2 regions of the Staphylococcus haemolyticus genome follow, and region 2 is predicted to be linked to the other one. Evidence: riboswitches for the same ligand, from Rfam matches in the RefSeq annotation. Region 2 holds a riboswitch; the other holds the start of a gene.

What was found. Region 2 has a riboswitch for FMN ahead of EQ029_RS06680 (ECF transporter S component). Riboswitches for the same ligand answer to the same signal wherever they lie in the genome.
Region 1: it holds a riboswitch for FMN, as region 2 does, so the genes downstream of both, ribD (bifunctional diaminohydroxyphosphoribosylaminopyrimidine deaminase/5-amino-6-(5-phosphoribosylamino)uracil reductase RibD) here and EQ029_RS06680 (ECF transporter S component) in region 2, are expected to answer to the same signal.

The regions. Positions count from the first base shown of each region.
Region 1 covers NZ_CP035291.1:1,082,167-1,085,599, forward strand. The annotation lists gene EQ029_RS05340 (FAD/NAD(P)-binding protein) at 96-1,586, shown strand; FMN riboswitch at 1,740-1,881, shown strand; gene ribD (bifunctional diaminohydroxyphosphoribosylaminopyrimidine deaminase/5-amino-6-(5-phosphoribosylamino)uracil reductase RibD) at 2,021-3,064, shown strand; gene EQ029_RS05350 (riboflavin synthase) at 3,071-3,433, shown strand, end outside.
Region 2 covers NZ_CP035291.1:1,370,558-1,373,990, reverse strand. The annotation lists gene EQ029_RS06690 (YpbB family protein) at 1-944, opposite strand, end outside; gene EQ029_RS06685 (ferredoxin) at 1,054-1,302, shown strand; gene EQ029_RS06680 (ECF transporter S component) at 1,374-1,916, opposite strand; FMN riboswitch at 1,981-2,107, opposite strand; gene EQ029_RS06675 (ATP-binding protein) at 2,256-3,433, opposite strand, start outside.

The sequences.
Region 1 (3,433 bases), 290 kb from region 2:
CATATAAGTATAAATTATTTTAAGCAAATTATGATATTGATATAATAAAATTATTAAAAATTCTTGATAGAGAAAATTAGAAGGATGATGAATATATGCGTGTAGCAATTATAGGAGTGGGTACAGCTGGTGTTAGTGTACTAAGGCAATTAGTCAAAAATGAAGCGTTTAAAAATCTTGAGGTTGATGTATATGATCATGATAAGAATATGGGGCAGGGTGTACCTTTTCAAAATGACAGCAGCCAATTATTAATTAATTTGCCAACTAAGCAAATGAGTTTAAATTTGGATGATGATGAAGAGTTCTGGAAATGGTATCAAGAGCAATCAGAATTTAAATTCGATAATCCAAAATATCTTCCTAGGTTTGTATTTGGTCATTATATGAAGTCATACCTATCTAACTACGACTTGTTGTTTGATAATTTAACCATTATTAAGCATCCAGTTCGCGAAATTTTTACAAATTCAGAAATTGATGAGACTACATTAAAATACTATGTATGTACTTCAGAAGATATGAGTGAATGGAAAGAGTATGATTATATATTTTTAACGACTGGCACATTTGCTTATCATGACCCATATAATCTAAAAGGGAATAAAGGTTATATTCAAACACCTTATCCTACATATAATACATTAGATGAAGTGTCTCAATCAGACGATATTGCAATTATAGGCACCGGATTAGCCAGTTTAGATGTAGTTAGATACGTGGCTACACATCATCCTAAATTACCAATAACTATGACTAGTCGCTCAGCACATTTACCTAGTGTTAGAGGAAATATGATAGATGTTGAGTTTAAACATTTAACTAAGCAAAAGTTTAATGAATTGAAATCGCAATATTATGGAAATGTACCTTTAGAATTAGCTTTTGAATTATTCATATTAGAATGTAAAGATCATAATATTGATTTAGAGAAACTAGTATATCGTCGCACAGGAAATACAATTCAAGATTTACAGTATGATCTTGATAGACCTGATGAAATTGGTGTGTTTCAAAGTTTAATTGAAAATATTAAAGAAAATCTAAACTGGATATGGAATAGCTTTAGTCGAGAAGATCAGAAAGACTTTGATAAACGTTTCTCAAAAATTATTCAATTAAATTCTAACCCTATGCCACCTCGTACTGCAGAGTTAATTATAGACTTAATAAATAATCAATCATTAATTGTTAAAAGCGGAATAGAAGATATTACTTATAAAGACAACCATTATTTATTGAAATTCAACAATGATGATTATTATTATCAATATGATGTCATTATTAATTCGACTGGATCAAAAACACATTTATCAGATTTAGATGAGGAAGATCAGCTTATTCTTAACCTCCAAAACAGACAAATTGTTCAACCACATCCAATGGGAGGTATACAAATTATTCCAGAAACCAATCAAGTCATAAGTCCAAGATATGGAACTCTTAACAATATGATAGCTATTGGACAAGTAACTAATGGCGTTAATAAATTGCGTAACGGAGTGAAGATGATCGTTGATCAAGCGGTCAATTCTGTAAATTATTTATATGAAAACCAAAGTAAATTTGACCATTTTAATTCATAATGTAGACATTTACACTTAAATAACCCAATTCCGTTATTAGTTACTCTATTTAACAATATACAACGTTCAAGGTTTGTATTTTTTAAACAATAAGCGTATGATAAATGTTGTAGTTATTAAACTACGTTAACTCAAACAATCACAATTTCATATGAATTCTTTCGGGGCGGGGTGCAATTCCCAACCGGCAGTAATATAAGCCTGCGACCTGTCAAAGTGAAAGGTAATAACTTTGATGGCTGATCTAGTGAGATTCTAGAGCCGACAGTGAAAGTCTGGATGGGAGAAAGAATGAGACGTCTTTATTTGATAATTATGACGGTTATTTAGCATACACATTTCTAATGTTGTAAGCTTATTTGAATATACATTTGGTCTCCCTATGCCTTTAAGCACTTTATTGGTATAGGGAGTTTTAATTTTGAGGTGATTTATTGAGTAATTTTATGGAATACGCTATACAACTCGCACAAATGGTTAAAGGACAAACGGGTATCAATCCTCCAGTTGGTGCAGTCGTTGTTAATAACGGCCGAATAGTTGGACTCGGTGCTCATCTAAAACAAGGTGAGAAACACGCAGAAGTACAAGCACTTGATATGGCTGGAAAGGAAGCAAAAGGTGGAATAATCTATATTTCGCTAGAACCATGTACCCACTTTGGCTCAACACCACCATGTGTGAACAAAATTATTGAATTTGGACTTAGCAAAGTTATTTATGCTGTTAAAGATACGACATTACCGTCTGAAGGTGATGCTATATTAGAACAAGCTGGGATTGATGTAGAATATCAATACTCTGAAGAAGCAGCTGCCTTATATAAAGACTTTTTTAAAGCTAAGTCAGGGCAAATCCCTGAAATAACGATGAAAGTGTCTGTGTCATTAGACGGTAAACAAGCAACAGATTTAGGTCAGAGTAAATGGATTACTAATTCAGAGGTTAAACAAGATGTCTACCATTTAAGACATACGCATGATGCTGTGTTGACAGGAAATGGCACAATTAATGCTGATAACCCACTTTACACGACTCGTATTCCGAATGGTAAAAATCCAATCCGAATAGTGTTGGCTAAAAGTGGCAATGTTGATTTTACGAAACAACTTTTTCAAGATTCGTCGAGTGAAGTGTGGATTTACACTGAAAATCAAACGCTTGAAAGTCCAAATCGAAACATAAAGGTTATCTGTATAGATAAATGCTATTTAAAAGATATACTTAAAGATATTTATAAGCGAGGTATTGGTTCATTATTAATAGAAGCTGGTCCTCGTATAACTTCCAAATTTCTTCAAACTGATTTTATTAATCAACTTATTATTTATTACGCCCCGAAAATAATAGGTGGTTCTGGAAAAAATCAATTCTATCAAACTGCGGATATTATTGATTTAAATGAAACCACGCAATTTGAAATTTCTTCTACTGAGTTAATTAATCAAAATTTAAAAATGATTTTGCGAAAGAAGTGACAACTTATGTTTACAGGTATTGTTGAAGAAATAGGTACCGTCAAAAATATTCGTACTCATCAATCGGTTAGAACATTGGATATAGCTTGTCAAACTATCACAGAAGACATGCATATCGGTGACTCTATCAGTGTGAATGGAGCTTGTTTAACAGTGATTGACTTCACAAGTAATTATTTTTCTGTTCAAGTCATAAAAGGTACTGAAGATAAAACATATCTATCTCAAATCAATAAAAATGATGAAGTCAACTTAGAAAGAGCAATGTCAGGAAATGGACGTTTTGGAGGTCATTTTGTTTTAGGTCATGTTGATGACAAAGGTGTTATAACACAAGTTAAAGAAACTCCTAATTCTAGAATAGTTTCG
Region 2 (3,433 bases):
AATTCACCTCTTTCAATACCGACTATTAACAATTTAATTTGAAAATAAGTTAATCGATCAAATTCTTCTTTATATAATTTTAATCTTTGTCCTCTGTTTTGATCATAAAATGCTATAAATTCACTTGTTTGTGGGCCATTAACAAAGGTTTGGTATTCTGAAAAATATCCTTTTATAAATAATTCAAGAACGTGATCTTCGATTGTGTTAATTTTAACATTTTGGGTCACTGCAACCTCATCCATAGAAAGCCCTTTGAGTAATTGATGATACGTAATTGTCGTTTTATTTAACAAAGTCGGTAATATGATGGTTTGAGTTAATATAGGAAATTGTTTATCATTTTCTAATGCGAACATCATCTGCACTAAATTATTGAGTTCAAGTACAAATAACTTAGTTACAGGTATACCTTCTATTAATGAAACCTGCTGTCGCGTATACATAGGTTCTTCATAACCTTGTAGGTAATAATGGATTAAACAGTTGTTACTACATTTTTCATCAATAAAATGAAAGATTTGCTCGATTTCTTTTTCAAAATCATCAACTAAATTTTGTTCCAGTATTTTTGAATAGATTTGTTTCACTCTACTTTGAACAGTTATTTGTTGTGTAATTGGTATAAAGTTCAAGTGGTTGTTTTTAAAATGGGTTATAGTTTGTATTAGTAATTGAATACAACTAAAAGTTTGAATCATACTATCGTATGTATATCTTGGATGTATTGAAATGTCAGTATTTTGATTATCATAGGTATCTAAAAATCGCTCAAAAGACGGATATTTTAATTTAGGTAAACTATGATATAATGATAAAAGTTGTTGGGAACATGCATCAAAAAATGTTTGATGTGATTTTTTTCCATTCAAAATGTTATAAATACTTTTATTGGTTTTATAATCGAATGAATGATTTGATGCATATGTAATAATTGAATGCATTAATGAATCCTCACTTTATATAACTAATAGAATAGTAAATAAATTAATCGAAGTGTTATTAAACATTTGTTATACTAGTGTAGCATTTTTATCAAAGGAGGCGAAGAATTTGGCAAAGTATACAATCGTTGATATGGATACATGTATTGCTTGTGGAGCATGTGGTGCTGCCGCACCTGACATTTACGATTATGACGACGAAGGTATTGCTTTCGTAATCCTTGATGATAATCAAGGTACTGCAGAAGTACCAGAAGAATTATATGAAGATATGGAAGATGCACTTGAAGGTTGTCCAACTGATTCAATTAAGATTGAAGAAGAACCATTTGATGGTGATGCTCTTAAATTTGAATAGTCACTTATTATGAGTGAATCAATAATGAAACCTCCTAATGTTGAATAATAAGTTCAACATTAGGAGGTTTTTTATGATAATACGCGTTTTAATCTTCTGTATAAAAGCGCAAATATAATTGAAATCACGATACCTTTTATAATATTGAAAGGTATAACACCTGATAAAATGATAATTTTTAGATTATTAAAGACATCACCTAAATTAAAAATCATTCCATATAATGGAAGTAAAACAAAGTAATTCAGTATACTAAGTACGATAGTCATCACTATAGTACCTATTGCTAGCCCCACAACCAATGAACGTGGTGTATCTCCCTGACGCTTAGTTACATAATAAGCGGATAACAAGAAACTAACACCTGCTAAAAAATTGGCAACTGGACCAACCGGATCTCCCATATTGAATAAAAAATTAAGTATATTTTTGATAAGTGCTACTAAAATACCAGCAACGGGACCTAAAAGAAATGTTGCTAATAAAGTTGGAACATCACTAAAGTCTAATGTTAAGTATGGTGGTAAAAAAGGTAGCGGAAATTTAATGAATGTTAAAATAAACGCTATGGCACTTAACATGCTAATAGTGATAAGACGTTTGTTTTGTTGCATATTTAATTTTCTCCTTCCATTCATCTTACATAGAATAGGAGATAATTTTGCACAACAAAAAAACCTCCATCTTCTTCCATCCAGACTATACTGTCGGCTTCAGATTTCCACTGAATCAGCCACTTCAAAGAAGCGGGTCGCAGGCTTAATTTACTGCCGGTTGGGAATTGCACCCTACCCCGAAGATGAATTATATAATTGATTAATTTAATTTTTATATTACCTTATATGAAAGCATTGCGCAATAATGGTGCTTAGACTTATTTAAAAAAGAGCAATACACCATTCTTAAGTTGATGATGTTTGCTCTTAGTTAAAATAAACATATTAATAGGCATATTAATTTTTAGGCTTTGGTAACTTAATTATGAATGTTGTACCTTTGTTTACTTTACTTTCAACTTTAATAGTACCACCATGTTCTTCGATTATCATTTTACAGATAAATAGTCCTAAACCAGTTCCCTGTTTACCTCTAGTTCTTGAAGCCTCTACTTTATAAAATCTGTCGAATACGAGTTCAAGATGCTCTGGAGATATGCCACTACCAGTATCTTTAATGTACAACGTTTGATAGGAATCATCCGTAGTTGTTGTAATTGATATTGAATCACCTGGTTGAGTATAACGTGTGGCATTGTCAATTAAATTTGTTAGAACTTGGTCTATGCGATCGGCATCGTATTCCCACAATTCATCATCGATGTTTGGTTCTAATGACATATTCAATTCTAAATCCTCAGCCTGTTGTCTATATTTCATTTGCATTTTAGATAGTAAAGGTTTAATAGGTTGTTTTTCTTTATTAACAGTTAAACCCTCTGCATCCATGCGAGCCACATTTAATAATTCATTTACTAATCGATTTAAACGTTTCGTTTCATCTAATACAATTGATAAAGAATCTCGAATTTCTTCTGGTTCAGTGACAATACCATCTACAATTGATTCAGTGTAACCTTGTAATAACGAAATAGGTGTACGTAATTCATGTGAAACATTGGCAATGAAATCTTTCTTCATCTGATCTAAATTATGTTCATTAGTCATATCTCTTATAATGACTACAATTCCACTACGGCCATCTTGTTGAATTCTCTCTACATAACTCATGATAATGACGTAATATTTATTGTTAATCTCATATTCTTGGAATTCGGTGTCTTTTGAAACAAATGTAGCTTCAATTTGCTTTTCAATTTCTTTATATACAGTTTTGTCTATTGATTTAATAATATCGTCAGCCATTTTATTTGAAAGAATAACTTCCCTCTTATCATTTAGACCCAATACACCTTCAATCATAGAATTAATCAAACTATCTCTTATATTTTTTTGAGTTGAAAGTGCCTCTATATTCTCTTGTATTTCAGAACTCATATTATTAAACGTATGTGATAATTCGCCTATCTCATCTTTAGTTGAGACACTTGTCTGTTTTGAATAATCACCTTTAGAAATATTAATAGCTTGAGTTCTAAGTTGTCGTAAAGGTTTAGTAATTCTATTTGATAAAA